Regions from separate parts of the Streptomyces sp. NPDC051738 genome, predicted to be linked through region 2. Evidence: riboswitches for the same ligand, from Rfam matches in the RefSeq annotation. Region 2 holds a riboswitch; the other holds the start of a gene.
What was found. Region 2 has a riboswitch for thiamine pyrophosphate ahead of thiC (phosphomethylpyrimidine synthase ThiC). Riboswitches for the same ligand answer to the same signal wherever they lie in the genome.

Region 1 (5,470 bases), on a different contig from region 2:
GAGGGTCCTGAAGGGTCGTATCCACGCAGGCGAGTGTACGAGCCGTCACTGACACACCCGCCGCTGCGGCCGGGATCGGGGCGGGACTGAAGCTGACCTGTGACGGACGCCTCACAGCTCGACGACCTTCATCGAACGTGCGTTCAAAATGCGGGTCGCTCGGGGTCCAGCCTCGCCAGGCCCTCCGCGGGAGACGACGCCTCCGCGAAATGCCGCCGAGGAATCCGCCCCGCCCGGTACGCCAACCGCCCCGCCTCCACCGCGTGCCGCATCGCGTCGGCCATCAGCACCGGCTCCTGCGCCCGCGTCACGGCCGAGGCGAGCATCACACCCGCGCAGCCCAGCTCCATCGCGAGCGCCGCGTCCGACGCCGTACCGGCCCCCGCGTCCAGGATCACCGGCACGCGCGCGTGCTCCACGATCAGCTGGAAGTTGTGGGGGTTGCGGATGCCGAGTCCCGAGCCGATCGGCGACCCCAGCGGCATGATCGCCGCACAGCCGACGTCCTCCAGCTTCCGCGCCAGCACCGGGTCGTCGTTCGTGTACGGCAGCACGGTGAACCCGTCGTCCACCAGCGTCTCCGCCGCGTCCAGCAGTTCGATCGGGTCCGGCAGCAGGGTCCGCTCGTCGGCGATGACCTCCAGCTTGATCAGATCCGTACCGAGCGCCTCGCGCGCGAGGCGGGCCGTCAGCACGGCCTCGCCCGCCGTGAAGCACCCGGCCGTGTTCGGCAGCACCTGGATCCCGAGCTTCTCCAGCACGGACAGTACGGACCCGTGCACCGACGGGTTCACGCGCCGCATCGCGACCGTCGTCAGCTCCGTCCCGGACGTCACCAGCGCCCGTTCCAGAACCTCCAGGCTGGGCGCTCCGCCCGTGCCCATGATCAGACGGGACGTGAAGGACGTACCGCCGATGACAAAGGGATCGTCGGCCATGGTTCAGCCTCCTTGGACGGCGGTGAGGACCTCGACGCGATCCCCTTCGGAGAGGGACGTCGACGCCCACTGCGCGCGCGGGACGACGGTTTCGTTGAGGGCGGCGGCCACTCCGGAGGGCGCCGCGCTGAGGGACTTCACGAGCGTGTCGAGAGCCGTGCCCGGCTCGATCTGCCGACGCTCGCCATTGACCGAGATGGTGACCGGGGAGTTCATGCGAGCTGCTCCGTGAGGGCCGCGGCGCCGAACCGCCTTGGCGTGAACGGACGGGCCTCGTCCGGGAGTTCACCGGTGGCCAGGACGTGCGCCATGGCGTCCCCGGTGACCGGCGTCAGCAGCACGCCGTTGCGGTAGTGCCCGGTGGCCAGCAACAGCCCGTCCAGCTCGGTCGGGCCGAGCAGCGGCGCGTTGTCGGGAGAGCCGGGGCGCAGACCGGCCCGCGTCTCGGTGAGCGGCAGTTCCGTGATGCCCGGCACCAACTCATGGGCGTCGCGCAGCAGCTCGTACACCCCGCCCGCGGTCACCGTCGTGTCCCAGCCCAGCTCCTCGCTCGTCGCCCCCACGACCAGCTCCCCGCTCTCGCGCGGCACCAGATACACCTGGCTGCCGCGCACCACGGCCCGCACGGTCCGGCTCAGGAACGGCGCGTACCGCTTCGGCACGGTCAGCCGCAGCACCTGGCCCTTCACCGGGCGTACGGGAGGCAGTACGGCGTCCGGGACCCCGGAGAGCCGCCCGCTCAGGCTGCCGGCCGCGAGGACCACCTGGCCCGCGCCCAGCGCGGTGCCGTCGGATGCGGTGACACCCGCGGCCCGCTCCCGTACGACGTCGAGGCGCTCGGCCCAGGCCCGGTGGAAGACCACGCCGGCCCGCTCGCACGCGACCACCAGTGCCGCGGCCAGCCGCCGCGGGTCGATCTGGTGGTCGCCGTCCACCCTGAGCCCCCCGCGCACGCCCGGCGCGAGCATCGGCTCCAGGCGCCGGCAGTCACGCCCCGACAGCCACTCGGACTCCAGGCCTGACTGGCGCTGCAAGGTGTGCAGTTCCCGCAGATGGGCGCGGTCGTCGGAGTCCAGCGCGACGGCGAGCGTGCCGCAGCGGCGGTAGCCGAGGTCGTGGCCCGTGAGGTCGGTGAGTTCGGCCGCGAAGTCCGGGTAGCGGCGGGCCGAGGCGAGGTTCAGGCCCAGCAGGGTCTGCTCGCCGTAGTGCAGTTCTGTGACGGCGGCCAGCATTCCGGCGGCCACCTGGGCGGCGCCGCCGCCCGGCTCGGGGTCCACGACGGTCGTCGTGAACCCGCGCTGTGCGGCCCGCCACGCCGTGACCAGGCCGATGATTCCGCCCCCGATGACAAGGACGTCTGACGTTCGCATACGCGACATGGGCGTCCAGCCCCTCCCTTCGCCGGCATGACCCGGATCAGGTTCGTACGGTCGGAGGCCGCCAGCCTCCCTCTCAGCCCGGTGCGTCCGGGCTCCCGCGAGTGCTTTACGTTGGCCACCCTAGCCCGCCGCCGTATGCCTCAGTAAGGGAGCCTCGCCCCATGGCCCGCTCGCTCGACGGTCTCGTCCTCGCCCCCGTAGCGGACCAAGCCCCAGGTCAGGTGGGTACCCGCACCCGGTTCACCTACCGCGAGAAGGACGGCGAGATCTGGGCCGAGTACGCGGGCGGAGACGTCGTACGCGGGCATCTCGTGGGCATCAGGGAAGGCGACCGGCTGGACTTCCGGTACGTCCAGCTGAAGCGGGACGGGACCACGTCGTCGGGGCACTGTGTGTCGACCGTGGTCGAGCTGGCCGACGGGCGGGTGCGGCTGGAGGAGAACTGGGAGTGGGAGTCGCAGCCGGGCAGCGGCACCAGTGTGGTGGAGCAGGTCCCGGACGAGGTTGTGGAGCGGATGCCGGACAGGGCTGTGGAGCAGGTCACGGCGCACGACTCCTGACTGACGAATTGTCAGTTGTCTATGGTGATCAGGTGAGCGAGCAGACGACGCAGTCGCAGCGCAGGGTGGTCGTCGCGGGCGCCGGTATGGCCGGTGTCCAGACGGCGGTCGCCCTTCGGGAACAGGGCTTCACGGGCCCGGTCACGCTGATCGGCGCCGAACCCCACCAGCCGTACGACCGGCCGCCCCTGTCCAAAGCAGTGCTGCTCGGCAAGGCCGAGGGCTCCGCCTTCGACGTCGACTTCGAGGCACTCGGGATCGAGCTCCGGCTGGGGCGCGAGGTGCTGGGCGTGCGCCCGGCCGACCATGAACTGGACACCGAGGGCGGGCCGGTCCCGTACGACGTCCTCGTGCTCGCCACCGGCGCCGAACCGATCCGGCTGCCGGGCGCGGAGGGCGTGCCCGGCGTGCATCTGCTGCGCACCCTGGACGACGCCGAGCGGCTGCGGCCGGTGCTCGCCCGGCAGCACGCGATCGTGGTCGTCGGTGCGGGCTGGATCGGCGCGGAGTTCGCCACGGCCGCGCGCGAGGCGGGCTGCGCTGTGACGGTCGTGGAGGCCGCCGACCGGCCGCTCGCGGGTGCGCTGCCCGCGGAGGTGGCCGCGCCGATGACCTCCTGGTACGCGGACAGCGGGACCGCGCTGCGCACGCACGCGCGCGTGGAGCGCGTCGAGCCCGGCATGGTGATCCTCGACGACGGCTCGCTCCTGTCGGCGGACGCCGTCGTGGTCGGCATCGGAGCCCGGCCCGCCACGGCCTGGCTGGCCGGCTCGGGCATCGAGCTCGGCGCGCACGGCGACGTCGTGGCCGACGACCACCTGCGCACCTCCGTACCGGACATCTACGCGGTCGGCGACTGCGCCTCCTTTCCTTCGGGAAGGTATGGCGAGCGCCTGCTGGTCCACCACTGGGACAACGCCCTCCAGGGCCCGCGCACGGTCGCCGCGAACATCCTCGGCGAGACCGCCGCGGTCTACGACCCGGTCCCGTACTTCTGGTCCGAGCAGTTCGGCCGCTTCGTCCAGTACGCCGGGCACCATGCCGCAGCCGACACGACCCTGTGGCGCGGCGACCCGTCGGGCCCGGCGTGGACGGTCTGCTGGCTGAAGGGCGACAGACTGGTCGCCCTGCTGGCGGTGGGCCGGCCGAGGGACCTGGCGCAGGGGCGGCGACTGATCGAGGCGGGCACGCCGATGGACCCGGAGCTGCTGGCGGATCCGGCGCGGCCGATGAAGGCGGCGGTGGCGTAGCGGCGGTGGCGTGTGGGGGGGCGTGCCGTACGGGCGGTGTCGCGCGGGCGGTGTCGTACGGGCGGTGACCCGGCGTGTCACTCCAACAGGTCCTCCCCGGTGGACCGTCCTGACTTCCGACTGTCAGTGGCAGATGGCAGGCTTGTAACCGTGACCGAGATTGACGCAAAGATCGATGCTCTCGTCCCCGCCTGGCTCACCCTCCCCGACATCGCAGAGATGCTGGACGTCGAGGTGACGCGTGTGCGGCAGCTGGTCAAGGAGGGCCAGCTCATCGCCGTACGCCGTGGTGAGAACCGCGCGCTGCACGTCCCTGCCGCCTTCATCGACGGGGACAAGGTCGTCAAGGGCCTGTCCGGGACCCTGACGCTCCTGCGGGACGACGGCTTCACGGACGAGGAGATGCTGGAGTGGCTCTTCACCCCCGATGACAGCCTGCCCGGCACGCCCGCGCAGGCGCTCAGTGAGAATCGCGGCACGGAGGTGAAGCGTCGCGCCCAGGCGCTCGCCGTCTGATCTGAACAACCGCATCTGAACACCGTTCGGCGTATGGGCCGGGACCGCTCCTGCGGGCCACGGTCATGGTTGACTGCGGCCGCCCGGCCCATACGCCCATCGACATATCGATACGTAGGCTCCCTCGCCGCGGCGCCGGAAGTGAGGCCGCCGCAGGGACGGTATGTGCTCTTCGCGCTCGGGGTACGGGGCGTCGGCCCGGCACGGGCGGCCAGGTCCACGCGCCCCGGTGGGTGCGCCGCCATGCTCGGCACCTGCCCTGCCCGCGCGCCCGGCTGCGGCTACCGTGCCACCGTCCGGCACGAGCCGCTGCCCCCGCCTGACGCCACCCGCCTGACACCACCGGCCCGACGCCCCGCCCGGCCACCCGACCACAGAGGGAACCGCATGTCCGACACCACCGCCGCAGCCACCGCCCGCACCCAGCTCGCCGACGCGCGGCTCTACCTCTGCACCGACGCCCGTAAGCGGCAGGGCGACCTCGCGGAGTTCCTGGACGCCGTCCTGGCCGGTGGTGTGGACATCGTGCAGCTGCGCGACAAGGGCATGGAGGCGGCCGAGGAACTGGAGCACCTGGAGGTCTTCGCCGAGGCCTGCGCCCGGCACGGCAAGCTCTTCTCGGTCAACGACCGCGCCGACGTGGCCCATGCCGCCGGCGCCGACGTCCTGCACCTGGGCCAGGGCGACCTCCCGGTCCCCGCCGCCCGCGCGATCCTCGGGGACGACGTCCTCATCGGCCGCTCCACGCACGCCGAGTCCGAGGCCGACGCGGCCGCCGTTCAGGAGGGTGTGGACTACTTCTGCACCGGCCCCTGCTGGCCCACCCC
Region 2 (5,470 bases):
CCAATTTTTGGAAACCCCCTGTCACCGTGTGCCGTCACCGCTCTACCATCGGCTTATCCGTAGCAGGCTCCCCTCCGTTTCTGCCCGACGGCTCGTTGCCATGCGAGCCCCAAGCCCTACGGAGCATCGGGGGATGCACATGAACAGCGTTCCGCAGCACCTGTACAGCGAGGACCGCCAGGATTACGAGCGGTTCCTCGACGAGGCGCTGCGCTCCGCACCACACCACCCGGACCTGACCGCTGTCGGACAGCGGCTCAACCCCGAACAGCTGCGCACCATGGCGCTCAACGCCACCGCACTCATCACGGCGGCCGCGGCGACCGAGTACCAGCACTACGTGAAGGTCCGCGAGGAACTGCGCCAGCCGGCGCCGTCCACCCCGTCGTCCGCCCGCGAGTCCGGCTCCACCGAGTCGGGCACGGGCGCGATGGGGCTCGCCACCACCATGGGAGAAGTCGCCGAGACCGCCGGCCCCGGTGTCATCGCCGTCCTCGCCGTCCTCGCACCCGTCCTCGCCGGCACCGCCGCGGCGATCTTCCTGCTCGTGGGCTACATCCTGAAGATGTTCGACCCCGAGCCGGCGTTCGCCACGACGATGCTCACCACTGGATGGGTGTTCGGCGCCGTGGCGGCGGCCGCGATCCTGGTCGCCGCCGTCGGCCTCCTGCTCACCGCCCTGCGCAACCGGCCCGCGTTCGTCAGCGGACCGCACGGCGAACTGAGCGAGGAGGTCACCCGGGCCAGGGAAGCCTGGCGCGAGGCCCTGCTGGAGCGCGGCATCCTGCCTTTCCTGCGAGAGGCACTCGCCGACCCCGGCACGGCATCGGCCCTGCACCGCTTGCCACCGTCGACACCCGCCGGCCGTATCCCGAACCTCGGCTACGACCGCCCGGGTTTCAGCAGCCCCGGCGACGGCTCCTCCACGGGCCCGCGCCCGAGTTTCTCCAGCCCGGACTACAGCAGCCCGGACTTCGGAGGGCCGGAACACCAGCCGGAGTAGCCCCTCGGCTTGCGCCCCCGCCGTAGGAGAGCCCCCGCCAGGGGACCCTCCTCCTCGACGGAGCCCCGAGGAGACCTCCTCGGGGAGGCGCAAGCCGAACAGCCGGGCAGCACGCCGGACACCCGGCCACGCGCCGGACACCCGGCCACGCGCACCGGACACCGGGGCATGGCGCCCTGGGTCAGGACGTCGGCGTCAGTCCGCGATCGGCAGGTACACCCGGTTGCCCGCCGCCGCGAACTCCTTCGACTTCTGAGCCATGCCCTCCTCGATCTCCCCCTGGGAACCGCCGTGTTGGCGGCGGATGTCCTGGGAGATCTTCATCGAGCAGAACTTCGGCCCGCACATGGAGCAGAAGTGGGCCGTCTTGGCGGGCTCGGCCGGCAGGGTCTCGTCGTGGAACTCCCGTGCCGTGTCCGGGTCGAGAGCCAGGTTGAACTGGTCCTCCCACCGGAACTCGAAGCGGGCGTCGGACAGCGCGTCGTCCCACTCCTGCGCACCGGGGTGTCCCTTGGCGAGATCGGCTGCGTGGGCGGCGATCTTGTAGGTGATGACGCCGGTCTTGACGTCGTCACGGTTGGGCAGGCCCAGGTGCTCCTTGGGCGTGACGTAGCAGAGCATGGCCGTGCCCCACCAGGCGATCATCGCGGCACCGATGCCGGAGGTGATGTGGTCGTACGCCGGAGCGACGTCCGTGGTCAGCGGGCCGAGCGTATAGAACGGAGCTTCATCGCAGATCTCCTGCTGAAGGTCGATGTTCTCCTTGATCTTGTGCATCGGGACGTGTCCCGGGCCCTCGATCATGGTCTGTACGTTGAAACGCTTGGCGATCGTGTTGAGTTCCCCGAGCGTCCTCAACTCCGCGAACTGCGCATCGTCGTTGGCATCCGCGATCGAGCCGGGCCGCAGGCCGTCGCCGAGGGAGTACGTCACGTCGTAGGCGGCGAGGATCTCGCAGAGCTCCTCGAAGTTCTCGTAGAGGAACGACTCCTTGTGGTGCGCCAGGCACCAGGCCGCCATGATCGAACCGCCGCGCGAGACGATGCCGGTCTTGCGGTTGGCGGTGAGCGGCACATACGGCAGGCGCACACCCGCGTGGACCGTCATGTAGTCCACGCCCTGCTCGGCCTGTTCGATGACCGTGTCCTTGTAGATCTCCCAGGTCAGCTCCTCGGCGCGGCCGTCGACCTTCTCCAGCGCCTGGTAGAGCGGCACCGTACCGATGGGCACGGGGGAGTTGCGCAGCACCCACTCACGGGTGGTGTGGATGTTGCGGCCGGTCGACAGGTCCATGACCGTGTCGGCGCCCCAGCGGGTCGCCCAGGTCATCTTCTCGACCTCCTCCTCGATGGAGGAGGTGACCGCGGAGTTGCCGATGTTGGCGTTGACCTTCACCAGGAACCGCTTGCCGATGATCATCGGCTCGATCTCCGGGTGGTTGACGTTGGCGGGCAGGACCGCCCGGCCCGCGGCGATCTCCTCGCGGACCACCTCGGGAGAAACGTTCTCCCGGATGGCCACGAACTCCATCTCGGGCGTGATCTCGCCGCGGCGCGCATAGGCGAGCTGCGTGACCGCTTGGCCGTCACGGCTGCGACGAGGCTGGCGCGGCCGGCCTGGGAAGACCGCGTCGAGGTTGCGCAGACCGCCGCGCGGCGAGGTGTGCTTGATGCCGTCGTCCTCGGGACGGACGGGACGGCCCGCGTACTCCTCGGTGTCGCCGCGGCCGATGATCCAGTTCTCCCGCAGCGGGGTCAGTCCCCTGCGGACGTCGGTCTCGGCGACTGGATCGGTGTACGGGCCCGATGTGTCGTACAGCGTGACCGACTGCCCGTTGGTGAGGTGCACCTGTCGGACCGGCACCCGCAGGTCGGGGCGTGAGCCCTCGACGTACGCCTTGTGCCAGCCGATGGACTTCCCGGCCTCCGTGGGGTTTTCGCCCTGAATGGACTGTTCGTCCTGGGTGGAGGCAGGCGTGCGCGCGTCCTTGATGGTCATGAGACCTACTCCCTACGCCGGCATTACCCGGTAACAGGTTCGGCGGTCGACGCAGCGGCTTCCGTCTGCCGACGTTTCGTGTGAAACATCACTCGCGATGAGTGATGTTTCATGTGAAACATCGCTGGGACGGAGGTCAGCGCCCTCTCAGCCCGGTGCTCCGAGCTCCCGCGTGTACAAAGGTGGCACCACGCTAGCGTCAATTCGGGCGCGGTGAACAGAGGGCCCCGGTCGTTCTTGCGATGATCGGGCGGTGACCACGACGCATGAACCGCCCTACCCACCGCCCGAGCGGCCCCACGGATCCGGCGCCGGAAACGGCTCCGCACGGGGCAACGGCCGTAGCGACGGCCGGGGTTCGGGGGTTCCCGGGGCGAGATACGACGGCGGGTATGGCCGTGGGCCCGGAGGCGGATCTGGAGGCGAATCCGGAGGCGAGGGTCACGACGATCACGCGGCTCAATCCGACGGCTGGCACGAGCACGGCCCCGGGACCGGCGGGATGCAGGCGCTCGGGGGCGAGTCCGGCGGCGGTCACGGGCGCGGACCAGGGGCCGGTGGACCGCATGGGCACCGTCCGGGGTCCGGTGGACCGTACGAGCGCGGTCCCGGGTCCGGTGGACCGCCGCGGCAGGGGCCCGGCCCGGGTGACGGGTATGGGCACGGGCACGACTCCGGTGGCGGTGGCGGTCATGGGCCCGGGCGCGATTCCGGCGGCGGTCACGGGCACGGAACCGGATCCGGCGGCTCGCGGGGCGGCGATGACGGTGGTGGGTTCGGGCACTCGCACAGTCACGCCCACGGTCCTGCGGCGCCTGTCTCCCGACACCTGCGCAAGGTCATCGCGGCGATCCTGATCCCCTTCGCCGCGGCGGTGGTGGTGGGCCTCGCGGTGCTGTGGCCGGGCGGTGCCCCGCCGCACGAGCGCACGGGCGTCGGCTTCGACCGGCAGACTCAGCAGGCCACGGTCACCAAGGTGATCGAAGTGAGCTGCAAGGCCGCGGGTGCCTCGGGGGTGCCCCCGACCGGCGACACCTCCACCGCCGAGGGTTCCTCCGCCGTGCAGCAGGAGAACGGCACCTGCAAGAAGGCGACGATCCGCGTCGACACGGGCCAGGACAAGGGCCGTACGTTCACGGAGATCGTGCAACCCGACCAGTCACGGCAGTTGCACGAGGGCCAGGAGGTCGTCGTCGCCTATGAGCCCTCGGCGCCGAAGGACCTGCAGTACTCGGTCACCGATGTGAACCGCCGGGTGCCGATGACGGTGCTCGCCGGCATCTTCGCGCTCGCCGTCGTGGTGGTGGGCCGGATGCGCGGTGTCATGGCGCTGATCGCGCTGGCCGTCAGCTTCCTGGTGCTGACCTCCTTCATCCTGCCGGCGATCCTGCAGGGCTCGAACCCGCTGGTCGTGGCGGTGGTCGGGGCGAGCGCCATCATGCTGATCGCCCTCTACATGTGCCACGGCCTGTCGGCACGTACGTCCGTGGCGGTGTTCGGCACACTGCTCTCGCTGCTGCTGATCGGCTTCCTGGGCTCGGGTTTCATCGACTGGGCCGCGCTCACCGGCAACACGGACGACAACACCGGCCTGATCCACGGGCTGTACCCGTCGATCGACATGAGCGGTCTGCTCCTCGCCGGCGTCATCATCGGTTCCCTCGGTGTCCTCGACGACGTGACGGTCACGCAGACGTCCGCCGTCTGGGAACTGCACGAGGCCAACCCGACGATGGGCTGGCGCGGGCTGTACCGCGCAGGCATCCGCATCGGCCGCGACCACATCGCGTCCGTCGTCAACACACTCGTCCTCGCCTACGCGGGCGCCGCGCTGCCGCTGCTGCTGCTCTTCTCGATCGCGCAGAGCGGCGTCGGCACGGTCGCCAACAGTGAGCTGGTGGCGGAGGAGATCGTGCGCACGCTGGTGGGCTCCATCGGCCTGGTCGCCTCGGTGCCGGTCACCACGGCTCTCGCGGCCCTGGTGGTCTCGGCCGACCGGCCGGAGAAGGGGGCGGCGTCGACGGGTACCCAGCCGGTCCCGGCGGGCGCACAGCCGGCTCCTGGGCGCGGCGGGCGGGGACGACGGCGTAAGCGGTGAGACGGCGATGCAAGCGGTGAGATGGCGATGGAGTCGGTGAGACGGCGGTGGGGGCAGTGAGAGCGCGACGTGAGCGCTGAGACGGCGACAGAGGCAGCCAGGGCGCGACGTAAGCGCTGAGACAGCGGAGGGGGGCGGTGAGGGGTCCGCCCGCCGATCCGACACGGCCGGCCTCGCCCACCCGGCGCAATCCGGAGCACGCCCGGCGAGGAAGCGCTCCCACGCACGCCGTTTGCACCCGGCGAAGCGTTACGCCACCCCCACCCTGGCCGCCGTAGCGCCTCAACCCGCGCTCTGCTCCTCCGCCAGGATGCGGTCCAGGGCCTCGTCCAGGTGGGCGTCGAAGTCGGCGAGCGCACCCTCCTGCCCGA

Region 1: it holds a riboswitch for thiamine pyrophosphate, as region 2 does, so the genes downstream of both, thiO (glycine oxidase ThiO) here and thiC (phosphomethylpyrimidine synthase ThiC) in region 2, are expected to answer to the same signal.

What each region holds. Positions count from the first base shown of each region.
Region 1 covers NZ_JBITCM010000007.1:51,794-57,263, forward strand. The annotation lists gene pknB (Stk1 family PASTA domain-containing Ser/Thr kinase) at 1-25, opposite strand, end outside; gene ACIA8X_RS17920 (thiazole synthase) at 144-938, opposite strand; gene thiS (sulfur carrier protein ThiS) at 942-1,154, opposite strand; gene thiO (glycine oxidase ThiO) at 1,151-2,317, opposite strand; TPP riboswitch at 2,315-2,426, opposite strand; gene ACIA8X_RS17935 (hypothetical protein) at 2,479-2,877, shown strand; gene ACIA8X_RS17940 (NAD(P)/FAD-dependent oxidoreductase) at 2,910-4,127, shown strand; gene ACIA8X_RS17945 (Rv2175c family DNA-binding protein) at 4,278-4,643, shown strand; gene thiE (thiamine phosphate synthase) at 5,031-5,470, shown strand, end outside.
Region 2 covers NZ_JBITCM010000001.1:867,815-873,284, reverse strand. The annotation lists gene ACIA8X_RS03915 (hypothetical protein) at 134-1,003, shown strand; gene thiC (phosphomethylpyrimidine synthase ThiC) at 1,199-3,001, opposite strand; TPP riboswitch at 2,994-3,183, opposite strand; gene ACIA8X_RS03905 (YibE/F family protein) at 3,504-5,099, shown strand; gene ACIA8X_RS03900 (SsgA family sporulation/cell division regulator) at 5,382-5,470, opposite strand, start outside.